Regions from separate parts of the Streptomyces sp. NPDC091209 genome, predicted to be linked through region 2. Evidence: riboswitches for the same ligand, from Rfam matches in the RefSeq annotation. Region 2 holds a riboswitch; each other region holds the start of a gene.
What was found. Region 2 has a riboswitch for cyclic di-AMP ahead of ACIQRL_RS37585 (NlpC/P60 family protein). Riboswitches for the same ligand answer to the same signal wherever they lie in the genome.

Region 1: linked by a shared signal. The riboswitch ahead of ACIQRL_RS27970 (LysM peptidoglycan-binding domain-containing M23 family metallopeptidase) and the one ahead of ACIQRL_RS37585 (NlpC/P60 family protein) in region 2 are both predicted to bind cyclic di-AMP.
Region 3: linked by a shared signal. The riboswitch ahead of ACIQRL_RS10080 (M23 family metallopeptidase) and the one ahead of ACIQRL_RS37585 (NlpC/P60 family protein) in region 2 are both predicted to bind cyclic di-AMP.
Region 4: linked by a shared signal. The riboswitch ahead of ACIQRL_RS12540 (transglycosylase family protein) and the one ahead of ACIQRL_RS37585 (NlpC/P60 family protein) in region 2 are both predicted to bind cyclic di-AMP.

What each region holds. Positions count from the first base shown of each region.
Region 1 is NZ_JBIVVR010000010.1:163,201-166,720, reverse strand. It holds gene ACIQRL_RS27975 (tyrosine-protein phosphatase) at 1-679, opposite strand, end outside; cyclic di-AMP (ydaO/yuaA leader) riboswitch at 1,324-1,481, shown strand; gene ACIQRL_RS27970 (LysM peptidoglycan-binding domain-containing M23 family metallopeptidase) at 1,486-2,391, shown strand; gene ACIQRL_RS27965 (SGNH/GDSL hydrolase family protein) at 2,738-3,520, shown strand, end outside.
Region 2 is NZ_JBIVVR010000020.1:3,708-7,227, reverse strand. It holds gene ACIQRL_RS37590 (tellurite resistance/C4-dicarboxylate transporter family protein) at 1-173, opposite strand, end outside; gene ACIQRL_RS37585 (NlpC/P60 family protein) at 344-1,510, opposite strand; cyclic di-AMP (ydaO/yuaA leader) riboswitch at 1,518-1,688, opposite strand; gene pcrA (DNA helicase PcrA) at 2,621-3,520, shown strand, end outside.
Region 3 is NZ_JBIVVR010000002.1:680,999-684,518, reverse strand. It holds gene ACIQRL_RS10085 (aldo/keto reductase) at 1-830, opposite strand, end outside; gene ACIQRL_RS10080 (M23 family metallopeptidase) at 999-2,012, opposite strand; cyclic di-AMP (ydaO/yuaA leader) riboswitch at 2,024-2,182, opposite strand; gene ACIQRL_RS10075 (PP2C family protein-serine/threonine phosphatase) at 2,486-3,520, opposite strand, start outside.
Region 4 is NZ_JBIVVR010000003.1:533,852-537,371, reverse strand. It holds gene eno (phosphopyruvate hydratase) at 1-395, opposite strand, end outside; gene ACIQRL_RS12540 (transglycosylase family protein) at 745-1,455, opposite strand; cyclic di-AMP (ydaO/yuaA leader) riboswitch at 1,460-1,653, opposite strand; gene ACIQRL_RS12535 (transglycosylase family protein) at 1,837-2,736, opposite strand; gene ACIQRL_RS12530 (cytochrome P450) at 3,052-3,520, opposite strand, start outside.

The sequences.
Region 1 (3,520 bases), on a different contig from region 2:
GGTACTCGGCGCGGGCATCGAACAGGGGGCTGAGCAGTTCCATGACCTCGGGGGAGTACGCGGCGGCCGAGGTGTTGCTGCGGTGCACCTTGTAGCGGCGGTGCGCGGCGTTCGACTCCAGGTAGTCGGCCACGATCGCGTCGCGCTCGACGCCGAGGGCGAGCAGGGTGATCGCGATGGACAGTCCGGCGCGGTCCTTGCCGGCCGCGCAGTGCATCAGCGCGGGCACACTGTCCGCGGCCAGCGCGTGCAGCACCTGGGAGTGCTCGGCCGTGCGCTCCCTGATGATCGTGCGATACGAGTTGATCATCCGGTTCGCGGCCTTGCCGTCGCCGAGGATCGCGCGGAGCTGGTCGAGATCGCCGTCGCGGACCATCTTCCAGAACGCGCCGCCGTCCGCCGGGTCGGTCAGCGGAAGGTTCACGTTCCGTACGCCCGGCAGTTCGACGTCCGGGCCCTCCAGCTTCTGGTCCGCGGCATTGCGGAAGTCGAAGATCGTGTGGAGTCCCAGGGAGGAGAGGAACGCGGCGTCGTCCTCCGTGGCGTGCGCGAGGTGGCCGCTGCGGAACAGGTGCCCGTAGCGCACTCGTCGGCCGTCCGCGGTGGGCAGACCCCCCACGTCGCGGAAGTTGCGCACTCCGCCGAGCTCGGGCTCGGTCGACGGGACCTGCTGCGTCACGGGGGGCTCCTCTCATGGGGCCGCCGGCGCCGCCGGGCTGGATTCGGCGTCGCTCGTCGGCAGTTGTGTCCGGCTCGCGCTCTCGACGATACGACATGGGTTCCTCAGGCAATGATCTGTCCACAGGCGCCGCCTCCCGGACGAGACCCCCGTGATGATGTTGCTCAACGGGTTCGCCTGTCCGAATGCGTCGAGAGGTCGATCACCTCTTCCTGTCGTGTGGATCCAATGGGGCGAATTGCACCGATTGCAGCACTTTGGCGCGCCGTTTCGCGGGTCCTTTTGCGCGCCGGGCCACACAGGGATCCAGATGTGACGGATATCCGTCCGCGTCGCATCTGGCTGTTCTGTCCGAATTGGCGGCTTCATTCCAACTGGCCCTGGAATAAAGCACCCTGGGACGAGTCGCGTGAGGAGCGTCATATTCGTGACGATGCGTTGCCGTCCTGATTTCTCAACCGCCCCGCATTTCCGGGCGCCTTGAGGGGCCCGAAAGATCGTCATTCCACAGAGGGTGACGGCAATTCCCGCATGGATCAAGAAAGGTGAGCGCCCGGAAAGCGCACACGGTTGTCGACGCGCTCTCGTCTCGCTTACGTTCTGCCTCAATCCGGACGGACGCCCAATCCTGCCGCCGCCCGGAATCCGCACACTCACCCGTACACGGCAGGAGCGGGGGACCCACAGGTTCCGCGCCTGGTCCGGTCTCCGGAACAGGCTAGGGGTACAGCCGCGCAGCAGCGTGGCCGGGCATCTCCAGCCCGCACCCGACAGCTCACCCCGCAGGCGCCGGAGAGGAAATCGTCATGCCCGCGAAGGGTAAGCACCGCCGTCCCAAGTCCCTCCGTTTCAGCCGCTCGATCGCCGCGGCCGGAACCGGTGGCGCCGCACTCGCGCTGCCCCTGATGGGAGCCACGGGAGCCCACGCCGCGACCCCGGCCACCGCCGTCGCGCAGCACGTCGAGAAGGCCGCGACCGCCGCGCCCGCCGCCGCGAGGACCACCACGACGAAGACGTACGCGGTGAGGTCCGGCGACTACCTCTCGAAGATCGCCGACGAGCACAACGTCACCGGCGGCTGGAAGAAGATCTACTCCGACAACCGCTCGGCCATCGGCAGCGACCCGTCGCTGATCCACCCCGGTCTGAAGCTGTCGCTCGGCAAGAAGGCGGCCTTCGCCGGCGCCGGCCACGCGGCCACTCACGCGGCGACCCGCACGGCGGCCTCGGCCCCCAAGACCGACCAGGCGACCCCGGCCACCGACACCGCGGCCTCCAACACCGCCTCCGCCGAGAACAGTTCCGGCTACACCCTGCCGGTCGACGGCGGCAGCGTCGGCACCGGCTACAAGGTGGCGGGCAGCATGTGGTCCAGCGGCTACCACACGGGCGTGGACTTCGTGGTCCCGACCGGCACCACGATCAAGTCCATCGCCGCGGGCACCGTCGTCTCCGCGGGCTGGGGCGGCGCCTACGGCAACCAGGTCGTCATCCTGCACGCCGACGGCAAGTACTCCCAGTACGCCCACATGTCGTCCCTGTCCGTCTCGGCGGGGCAGACCGTGACCCCGGGACAGCAGATCGGCCTCTCCGGCGCGACCGGCAACGTCACCGGACCGCACCTGCACTTCGAGATCCGCACCACGCCCGACTACGGCTCCGACGTCGACCCGGTCGCGTACCTGCGCTCGCACGGTGTCGCCGTCGGCTGACGCCCGACCCCCTGCTCCTGACGGCAGGACCGACACCGAAGGCCGGACCCCACGATCCCCGGGGTCCGGCCTTCGGTGTCCCCTTTACGGGCCACGTGACCCGGAAGTCGGCTGAAACCCGTCGAGCGAAGCACCCGACCACCATGGAGCGATTCCCGTGATTCCCCCGCCCGTGGGTGATCGCTGCTTCAACGTCCTTGATATGAGCCTTATTCCAGAGTTGACCAACGCTTGGCGAGTGGCTTATCTCACCGCCCGTCAACCCTTCCCTACGGTCGCGTAGCTCACATCGAAAGGTGAATCATGGGTCGATGTGGCAGACGATTCGAAGAGTGACGACAGATCAGTGATCGGGTCGTACGTGGCGGTGGGGGACAGCTTCACCGAAGGCGTCGGCGACCCTGGGCCCGACGGGGCGTTCGTCGGCTGGGCCGACCGGTTCGCGGTACTTCTCGCCGACCGGCGACCCGAAGGCGATTTCAATTACACCAATCTCGCCGTGCGCGGCAAACTGCTCGACCAGATCGTCGAGTCCCAGCTCCTGAAGGCCAAGGAGCTCGGCCCCGACCTGGTCTCGTTCTGCGCGGGCGGCAACGACATCATCCGCCCGGGCACCGACCCCGACGAGGTCGCGGAGCGCTTCGAGCGCGCGATCGCCGACCTCACCTCCGCCGTCGGCACCGTCATGGTGACCACCGGCTTCGACACCCGTGGCGTCCCCGTGCTCAAGCATCTGCGCGGCAAGATCGCCACCTACAACGGACATGTGCGGGCCATCGCGGACCGCTACGGCTGTCCCGTCCTCGACCTCTGGTCCCTCAAGACGATCCAGGACCGCCGTGCCTGGGACGGCGACCGGCTGCACCTCTCGCCCGAGGGCCATACCCGGGTGGCGCTCCGTGCTGGACAGGTACTCGGCCTCGACGTACCCGCCGACCCGGACCAGCCCTGGCCGCCCCTCCCGCCGCGCGGCACCCTCGAGATGCGCCGCGACAACATCCAGTGGGCCCGCGAATATCTCGTCCCCTGGATCGGACGGCGGTTGCGCGGGGAGTCCTCGGGCGATCACGTGGCGGCCAAGGGGGCCCTGTCACCGGACGACATCAAGATGCGCATCGAGTCGGTGGCC
Region 2 (3,520 bases):
CAGGCGAGCGACGCGAGGACCAGCGCGATCCGGGAGAGGGTCTCGTAGCCGGTCAGGTGCAGCCCGATCGAGATGATGCCGGTGGCCATGACGGCGGTTCCGGCGGCGGGCGACCGCCCCGCCCACCAGGCGCGGAACGAAGCGGTGTCCGGCATGTCCGGTGTATCTGGCATGCGCCCGATGCTAGGGATCTCCGGACCCGTTACCGGTGGGGCACGCGCGTGAGGAGCGCGAAAACACCGGGCACGCGCGCGGGGGGCACGAAAACTCGGGGCACGCGGGCACGGAGCCTCGGTCGCTCCCCGCGCGCGTGCCCCGCGAAGGGCGTCGCTCGTACCCCGGTCTACGCCGGGCGCACCACGCTGTGGATCGCCGAGGTGCCGTCGTAGTAGATCGACTCCTCGCGGACGTACGCTCCCGGCTTCGGCGCGTGGATCATCATGCCGTTGCCGATGTAGAGGCCGACGTGGCTGATGTCGTTGTAGAAGAAGACCAGGTCGCCGGGCTGGGCGTCGGCGAGGGGGACCGTCGTGCCGGCGTTCACCTGGTCATAGGTGACGCGCGGGAGGCTGACGCCGGCGGCCTTCCAGGCGGCCTGGGTCAGGCCCGAGCAGTCGTAGGAGTCCGGGCCGGTGGCGCCCCAGACGTACGGCTTGCCGATCTGTGCGCGAGCGAAGGCGAGCGCCTCGGCCGCCTTCGACGAGGAGCCCGTGGCCGTCGATCCCGTCGCCGATCCGGCAGTCGAACCGGCCGTCGAGCCGGTCGTGGTGCCCGACGACTGCTGCTGGGCGGCCTTCGCGGCGGCGGCCTGCTGCCGTGCCAGCTCCGCCGCCTTGGCCGTGGCCTGCTCCTGCTTCTTCTTCTCGATCGCCGCCAGCCGCGCCTTGTCCTCGGCGTTCAGCTTCGAGAGCAGGCTGCGGGCCTCGCCGAGCTTCCGCTGCACCGCGGCCTTGGACGTCTTGAGCGCCTTCTGCGAGGCGGTCAGCGACTCCAGGCTCTGGGAGGCCTCCGTGCGCTTCTTGGCGGTGGTGGCCTGCTCCGTGATGTAGTCGTCGACGGCCGCCTTCTGGCGGTTCGTCAGGCGGCTCATCAACTGGGTCTGGTCGAAGTAGTCCTGCGGGTTGTCGGCGAGCAGCAGGGTCGCGGTGCTGGGTGCGGCGGCCCCGGTGCGGTACTGCGCCGCGGCGAACGAACCCAGCTCCTCGCGCGCGGTGTTGAGCTTCTCGGTGCGCTGGGCGACGTCGTCGAGGAGGGTGTCGACGCGCTTCCGCTGCTCGGCGGTCTTCTCCCGGCTCGCGTTGTACTTGTCGGTGGCCGTCTCGGCCTGGTGGTAGAGGGCGTCGACCTTCTTCGAGACCTCTACGACGCTGGGCCTGGGTTCGGCCGAGGGGGCGGCGTTCGCCGTCTGGGAGAGCAGGGCCACGGAGGTGAGGGCCGCCGTGGCGAGGGCCGGGGTTCGTATGCCTGCGATGCGCGTACCCGTAGGACGCCCTTTGCGGTGTGACGCCAAGAGAGGCGACTCCTTCCGTCATCCGCCTGCCGAGTTAGCTGTCGGGTTCGGGCGGGTGGTTCCGGAAGGTTGCCCTACGGTCCTTGCCCCACAAGGCGGTTGGACCGATTCACCCCAAGTTCGGTGGGTCCCCGGCTCCGGCGGCCCGTGGGCGTGCCGAACTCGGCGGAGGCCGCTCGGCCCGGCGAGGTTCGCCGGTTGCGGTCGGGCGGCCTTCTGGCACGCTAGCCAACTGCTGTGGCCCGTGTGAAGGTTGATGTGCGATATGCCCGATACATTTTCGTGACCTTTCCCGCACCCTCCGCCTCCCGTGACGCGTTCGGGGTGATTCATCCGCATTGCGGACCCTTGGCCTCGTGTGTCCCATGCCCTGCGTGCCGCGGCCGCTCGGTAGCACCCTCGGGCACACTGACCGTCGCCGATCCGTCGCGCACGGTCACGGTCATGGACCGTGAGGTGCGATGCGGGGAAGCCGGGAGGCCCGGGAAGCCGGGAGCCGGGGAGCCCGGGAGGCCCGGGAGGCTCGGAGGCCCGGAGGCTCGGAGGTCCGGGAAGCCGACCGTGGGGTCGGCCACCGACTCGGAGGGGGAGCCGGAAGCCGGGGAGCCCGGGAGGCCGGAAGCCGGGAGGCCCGGAAGCCGGGAGGCCCGGGAAACCGGAAGCCCGGGAGGCCCGGAGGTCCGGAAGCCGGAGGCCCGGAAGTCGGGAGCCGGGAAACCGGAAGCCCGGGAGGCCCGGAGGTCCGGAAGCCGGAGGCCCGGAAGTCGGGAGCCGGAGGCCCGGAAGTCGGGAGCCGGAAGCCCGGAAGTCGGGAGCCGGAAGCCCGGAAGCCCGGAAGCCGGGAGGCCCGGGAAACCGGAAGCCGGGGAGGCCCGGAGGTCCGGAAGCCGGAGGCCCGGAAGTCGGGAGCCGGTAGCCCGGAAGCCCGGAAGCCGGGAGGCCCGGGAAACCGGAAGCCGGGAGGCCCGGAGGTCCGGTAGCCGGAGGCCCGGAAGCCCGGGAAACCGGGAGGCCCGGGAGCCTGTGCGGCCGGGATTCGTGTCACGAGTTCCGGTCGAGTTCTCGGGGTGGCGGCGGGCTGTCAGTGGGGCGGCCTAGACTCGGAGAGCGATGAGCAGCCTCTTTGACGACAGCTTCCTGGCGAACCTCAAGCCCTCCGCGGCCCACGAGGACGAACACCCCCCGCCGCCCGAGGACGATCACGTACCGGAGCCGGTTCCGGACGATCTGTTCGGCGGGAAGTTCGACATGCCCCCGAGCCGGGACGCGTACTACCGCGACGGCGCTCCCAGGCCGGCCGTGGACCCGGCGGCCCTGCTGGACGGACTGAACGAGAACCAGCGCGCGGCCGTGGTGCACTCCGGCTCCCCGCTGCTCATCGTGGCCGGCGCCGGCTCCGGCAAGACCCGGGTGCTGACCCACCGGATCGCGCATCTGCTCGGCGAGCGCAACGTCCACCCCGGCCAGATCCTCGCGATCACCTTCACGAACAAGGCCGCGGGCGAGATGAAGGAACGCGTCGAGGCGCTCGTGGGCCCGCGCGCCAACGCGATGTGGGTGATGACCTTCCACAGCGCCTGCGTCCGCATCCTGCGCCGCGAGAGCAAGACGCTCGGCTTCACCTCGTCCTTCTCGATCTACGACGCCGCCGACTCCAAGCGTCTGATGGCGCTCGTCTGCCGTGATCTCGACCTCGACCCCAAGCGCTTCCCGCCGAAGTCGTTCAGCGCCAAGATCTCGAACCTGAAGAACGAGCTGATCGACGAGGAGGACTTCGCCGCCCAGGCCTCCGACGGCTTCGAGAAGACCGTCGCCCAGGCGTACGCGATGTACCAGTCGCGGCTGCGCGAGGCCAACGCGCTCGACTTCGACGACCTGATCATGACCACGGTCAATCTGCTGCGCGCCTTCCCGGACGTCGCCGAGCACTACCGCCGCCGCTTCCGGCACGTCCTGGTCGACGAGTACCAGGACACGAACCACGCGCAGTACGCGCTCGTCCGGGAGCTC
Region 3 (3,520 bases), on a different contig from region 2:
ACCGTCGACTGTGCGGCCAGCCAGGCGAGGGCGACCGTCGGGACCGCGACGCCGTGGGCTCCGGCGATCTCGTCGAGGGCCGCGAGGACCTTCGGTCCGCGTTCCGAGTCGAGGTGCTTGGCCGCACCCGCCGCCCGGGGCGAGTCGACCGTCGTGCCGGGGCGGTACTTGCCGGTGAGGAAACCGGAGGCGAGCCCGTAGTACGGGACCGCGGCCAGACCGGCCCGGGAGGCGACGTCCCGCAGAGGGCCCTCGTAGGTGTCGCGCGAGACCAGGTTGTACTGCGGCTGGAGCGCGACATAGCGCGCGAGACCCTCGCGGTCGGAGAACTCCAGGGACTCCTGGAGCCGCTCCGGCGAGATGTTGGAGGCCGCGATGTGCCGCACCTTGCCGGCCGTCACCAGCTCGTCGAGGGCCCCGATGATCTCGTCGACCGGCACCTCCGGCTTGTCGAAGTGCGTGTAGTAGAGGTCGATGTGGTCGGTGCCCAGGCGGCGCAGCGACGCGTCGGCCGCGGCCTTGATGTTGGCACCGGACAGCCCAGGGTACGCGGGGTGCTGGCTGACCTTGGTGGCGACGACGATGTCCGCGCGGTTGCCTCGGCTCTTCAGCCACTTGCCGATGATGGTCTCGGACTCGCCGCCCTCGTTGCCCTCGATCCACGCCGAGTAGGAGTCGGCCGTGTCGAGGAAGTTGCCGCCGGCGGCCGCGTAGGCGTCGAGCACGGCGAAGGACCGGGTCTCGTCGGCCGTCCAGCCGAAGACGTTGCCGCCGAGGGAGAGCGGGAAGACCTCGAGGTCGGACGAACCGAGCTTGCGAAGAGAAGTCATGTACGGGATCAACGCCCCTGCCGGATGCACGTATTCCGCACTCGTCCCGGCCCGGTCCGCACTCGTCCCGGCCCGGCAGGTGCCCGCAGCGCCCGCACCTGCCTGACCGACGGCCCTGACGTCGGGGGGGTGGACGTCAGGACCGCCGGAGATCAGGGAGGACACGGATCAGGGGTTGAGACCCCTGCTCTGGAGCCACGCCATCGGGTCGATGGGGGTGGCGGCGCCGCCGGGGTGCACTTCGAGGTGCAGGTGCGGCCCGGTGACATTGCCCGTCGCGCCCACGCGCCCGATGACATCGCCCGTGGCGACCTTCTGGCCCACGCTGACGCTGATCGAGGACTGGTGGCAGAACCAGAGTTCCGTACCGTCGTCGAGGGTGAGGATCGTGCGGTAGCCGTACGAGCCGGCCCAGCCGGCCTCGGTGACGGTGCCGCTGTGGATCGCCTTGATGAGCGTGCCGGTGGGCGCCGCGAAGTCGAGTCCCGTGTGGTAGCCGGAGGACCACAGGGCGCCGGCCTCGCCGAAGCGCGAGGTCAGGGTGTACGAGGAGGTCGGCAGCGTGTAGCTCTTGGCGAGCTCGGCGAGGCGCTCGGTCTCGGCCTTCGCCTTGGCCGCCTCCGCCGCCTTCTTCTTCGCCGCGTCGGCCTTGGCCTCGGCGTCGTCCGCCTTCTTCTTCACGACGGCGGACAGGGCGGCCTGCTGCGTGGTGCTGTCGGCGTGCGCCTGCTGCGACTGGGCCTGCTGCATGATCCGGGCGCGCAGCGCCTCGCCGGCGTCCGTCGCGCCCTGGGCCGTGTCGGCGCTGGTCAGGCCTACGCTGGTGAGCGGAGTCGTGGAGCCCTTGGGGGTGCTGGATCCGCCGTGCGAGATCAGGGCTTCGGCGGAGTGGGTGACCGAGGCCAGGTCGGGCAGCGAGATCGAGACGGGCGGCTTGCCCGGCGCGGCGCTGGCGATACCACCGCCACCGACGGCGGCTATGACACCGACGCCGAGAACCGTGGAACTGCGGGCGAGTCCTCCGCCGCGCTGCTTGCCCGTGCGGTGCCGGCCGCGGATCGGAAGAACGGAATCCTCGGTGGGATTCCACTCCTCCCAGGGTCCCTCGTCCTTGCCATGGCCGAAGGCCTGCGCGTCATTCGGCGCGAACGAGGTCGGCTGAGCGGGCCGGTTGGACGCCACGTGGGCGCACTCCTTTCCTTCCTTGCCGCCTACCGGGTTAGCTGACGGGTTCGGAGCAGGAAGGTCTCCTACGCGCGTACGGCCACCGTGCTTCCACGGCGGAAATACGCTCGATTCACCCCAAGTTGTTGGTTCCCCGGTTCCCTTGCGGGATTCGGCGCGTACGCACGGAGCCACCTCTTGTGACGGCTGTAACGACCGCGCTGCGTTATCGAACGTTAATAGACCCAGGCACCGAATTCCAAGATGTTCCGACTGATCATTAACGGCTTTTGGCCAGGACTTTGGGGTCATGAGCGATGAAAGACGGGCGAGTTGGTCCAACCTCGTCGACACGGATTCACTTGACGGTGCATCAGTCGCTATGCGGAGGGACACGGTCCGATCACCGCTCGTGACGATGTCCGAAAAGGCCGCGGGCGTTGTACGCGAAGGGTTTCCCGACCTCTCGGAAATCGCCTCACGGGCACGCGTCAAAAATGCCGGACGGCGAGCAGTGCCATGTCGTCCGTCAATGCGCCGCCCGCATGCCGGCGGACCGCCTCGGAGAGGGCGGCCAGCAGTGCGTCGGGGCCGGGAAAGACCCGTCCGGCGAGCCACGCGGCCGGATCGTAGAACGTTCCGCGCGGATCGCGGGCCTCGGACAGACCGTCCGTGTACAGGAGCAGCGTGGACCCGCGCGGAAAGCGTCCCTGGACCGCCGGGTCGGGCCAGGCGCCCAGTTCGCCCATGCCGAGGGGCAGCGCGAAGGACTCGGCGGCGAGGGTGACGAGCGTGCCGTCGGGATGCAGGAGCAGGGGCGGCGGATGTCCTCGGTTGACGACGCGGACGACGTCCTTGTCGTGCGGAATCTCCGCGAGGACGGCGGTGGTGAACCCCTCGAACGCGTCGATGCTGTCGCGCCGGGTGCCCGCGCGCGTCAGCGCCCGCTCCAGACGCCCCGCGACCGCCTCCAGGGTCGCCTCCTGCTCGGCCGCCTCCCGGAACGCGCCGACCACCACGGCGACGGCCGCCACGGCGGTCATCCCCTTCCCCCGTACGTCGCCGACGACCAGCCGCACGCCGTACGGGGAGTCCTGCACCGCGTACAGGTCCCCGCCGATGAACGCGTCCTCCTGTGCCGCCTCGTAGCGGGCCGCGACATCGAGGCCGTCGATGCGCGCCTCGGGCTCGGGCAGCACGGCGCGCTGCGCGAACTCGGCGATCTCCCGGACGGAGGCGAGCCGTTCGTCGCCGCGCCGGACCAGGATGTTGATGAGGACGGCGAGGACGGCGGCCGTCGTCACCGTGACCGTTTCGGTGACCGCGTCGACCTGCAGGACGATGCCGAGCACGCAGTGGACCACGAGGACCGCGCCGACGGCGAGGACGCCGGTGAGGACGGTGCCGCGCTGCGAGTAGAGCGGCGCGGCGACCAGGGGCGCGGCCGTGAAGAAGGGAGCCGCGGTGTAGTCACCCGGGGTGAAGTAGTCGTAGAAGATCCCGGTGACGATCAGCAGCGCGGGCAG
Region 4 (3,520 bases), on a different contig from region 2:
AGCGGCAGGTCGGACGCCTCGGAGGCGGCGTGCGCGACGGCGAGCGAGACGCCGAGGATGGCGTTGGCGCCGAGCGAGCCCTTGTTGTCGGTGGCGTCCAGGTCGAACATCGCCTGGTCGATCAGGCGCTGCTCGGTGGCGTCGTAGCCGACGAGCTCCGGGCCGATCTGCTCGATGACGGCGAGGACGGCCTTCTCGACACCCTTGCCCTGGTAACGGTTGGGGTCACCGTCGCGAAGCTCGATGGCCTCGAACGCTCCGGTGGAGGCGCCGGACGGAACGGCGGCACGACCCGTGCTGCCGTCGTCGAGGCCGACCTCGACCTCGACCGTGGGGTTGCCTCGGGAGTCCAGGATTTCCCGGGCTACGACGACGTCGATGGACGGCACGAGCATCTCCTTCTGGGATGTGACGCGGGTATGCGGGGCTTGGCAGCCCCGCGGGATGAGCCTATCCGGCCCAGGGGGATCGGCCAGCCGATCGACCACCCCTTGAGCAGAAGTGAGCGTACATATTGTTCCTGAACGGAACAAAAAAAGAAAAGAAAAACCCCGCTCCGGTGCATGCGGGGGAACAAGCACCGGAGCGGGGAGCCCGTGGGGACGGGGGCCCTCACCAGGCCTTCGGCACGAAGGCCCGGCCTGCGAGGGAGCTGCTGTTCAGCCGGGGCGACGCCGCGCACGGCCCGGACCACGGTCGCCCTCCGCCGAAGGCGACCCCGTCGGGCCCGGCGTGCGGCCGCGCTCAGCGGAGGTGCAGCTGCTGGCCCGGGTAGATGAAGTCGGCGTCGGCGACGATGTCCTTGTTCAGCTTGAACAGCTTCTGCCAGCCGCCCTTGACGTGCTTCTTCTCAGCGATCGAGCTGAGGGTGTCACCCTTGACGACCTTGTACTCGCCGTCACCCTTCTTGACCTTCTTGCCGGTCGGGGTGGTGACGGTCTTCTGGGCGGCGGGGCGCTCCGCGGAACGGGAGGCGGCCTGATCCGTCGTACGGGTGGTGGTGGCGCTCTGCGAGCCGCTCGACGACGAGGAGCCGGAGGAGGTCGACGGGGTCGAGGGAGTCGTGGTGCCACCGCTGTACGCGGCGCTCGACAGGCCGGTGCCGCAGGTCGGCCAGGCACCCTTGCCCTGCGCGGCGAGGACCTTCTCACCGATGGCGATCTGCTGCGACTTCGAGGCCTGGTCGGCGGTCGAGGCGTAGGCGGTGCCGCCGTACGCGGCCCAGGTGGAGGACGAGAACTGCAGGCCGCCGTAGTAGCCGTTGCCGGTGTTGATCGACCAGTTGCCGCCGGCCTCGCACTGGGCGACGGCGTCCCACTCGGAGGCGGTGGCGGCGGAGGCGTTGCCGGCCACCATCAGCGGGGCGGCGATGGCGACACCGGTGACACCGGCGAGCGCTGCGACGCGGGTGGCCTTGTTCGGACGACGGTGCTTGCCCTTGCTGGAAAACAGCATGGAGTGATCCCCTCACCGACGCCTGCGAGGTGAGCTGTCGGGTTCGGGCCGGTTGAGTTGCCCGGCCGCGCGCCTTCAGCCCTGTCTCCAGGACGTCCGGCACGCGACTTAACCCCAAGCCGTTCCCGGGTGTCTCTCAACTCCCGGGACCGGCACCTACCTTGGGTCCCCCGCTCCTGCCTACGGCGCATGACGCGACGACTGTTCCCGTACGGCCGCTGGCAGGATTCGGCGTTGCGACCGTCGGAGCCCGCTGTGGCGAGCGGTCACGACCGTAAGCAGTCGATCGGCGGAATATCAAAGACGATCAGGGCTTCTGAGACTCATGTCTCACTCGCACCAAACCGGACATTCCCTAGTGAATCGTGACGCGAACTCCCGCTAGTTCTGCACCGTTTCGGCAATGACGGCAATGCTCCGACCAGGGACGACGAGGCCGGGACCGGCGTCGGCCGACGCACTGTCCGCGACGGACTGGTCGCCATATCCGTCTTCGAGGCCGAGGACGTCGGGAACGTTCCAGAGATTCGTGCTGCCGTACGAGTTGTCGACGGTGTCGCTCGAGGCACTCGGGAGACTCGGAGCGCTCGGAGTGCTCGCCGCGTACCACCCCGTGGCGCTGTCGGCGGGACTGCCGGTCGCGCTCCCGGTGGCGTCTGCGCCGCGATGCCGCCCGGTTCCCGCGCTCGCGGCGTCGGAGGTGCCCGAAGAGGCGCCCTTCTGAGCCGACTTGCCCGACTCGTCACTCTTGCCGGCCGCTTGACCCGAGGCGCTGGGACTCGGCGAGACATCAGGCTTCGCGGCACCGCCGGTCACACCCGAGGAGTCACCCGAATCGGTTGAACCGGTCAAGTTCGACAAAGAGGTCGAGCTGGTCGAAGTAGACAAACCGGCTGAAACGTATGAATCGGCGTCACTTCCGGCGGCCGACGAGCCGCCGACCACGCCGGTGTCGACCGGGACCCCGGCCGAGCCCTCACTGAGCCCGGAGAGCGGTCCACAGGTCGGCCAGGCCGCGAGACCCCGGTCGTCGAGCAGCTTCTCGGCGACGGCTATCTGCTGCGAGCGGCTGGCCTGGTCGGCTCTCGGCGCGTACGCGAGACCGCCGTACGCCTCCCAGTCCGCCTGGTCGAGCTGGAGCCCGCCGTAGTACCCATTGCCCTGGTCGGCACTCCACGCGCCACCGCTCTCGCACTGCGCCACCCGGTCCCAGGTGGTCCCGTCGGCCGCGCTCGCCCCCGACGCGGCGAGCAAGGGGATGACGATGGCCGATCCGGTCACCCCTGCGGCGACGACGAGAGCTGGGGCCTGACGAGGGCGACGGTGACGGCCGTTCCCGGAGAGCATGCGGAAGCCTTTCGCGTGACAACGGGGGAGCAGCGCGGCTCCTGTGAAGTAAGAAGCGCAGGTGCCGCGTTGATGGGTGAAGGTAGCCGCACTCCGTCGCTGGTTACAAGTCGATGCAGTACAGATCACGTGAAGATCACAGATTTGATGGATCGTCACGTTCCGGTAGCCGGAAGGGTGCCCTTTCCGGTATTCGGAAGAACCCCGTCGACAGGCGTTCCGAAGGGTCGGCGATGAACCGATCAAGGACTATTTGACCGGGGTGAACTCCACAGGAAGCGTGCGCAATCCACGCATAATGAGCCCGCCGCGCCAGCGCAAATCGGCCGATTCCCCGGCGAGTTGCAGGTCGGGAAGGCGGTTGAGGAGCGTACCGAGCGCGGTCTGCCCCTCCAGACGGGCCAGCGGGGCGCCCAGGCAGTAGTGGATGCCGTGGCCGTAGCCCAAGTGCTGAAGGTCACGCCGGGCGAGATCGAGGGTGTCCGGCCGCTCGAAGCGTTCGGGGTCGCGGTCCGCGGCGGCGAGGACCACGAGCACGGGGTCGCCGGCCGCGATGTCCTGCCCGCCGATCCGCACGTCCTCGGTCGCGAACCGCCAGGTGGCCAGTTCCACGGGCCCGTCGTAGCGCAGGAGTTCCTCGACGCCCGTCTCCAGCAGCCCGCTTTCCCCGGCCGCGAGGGAGGCCTGCAGCCGGGCCCGCTGCCCGGGGTGGGTGAGG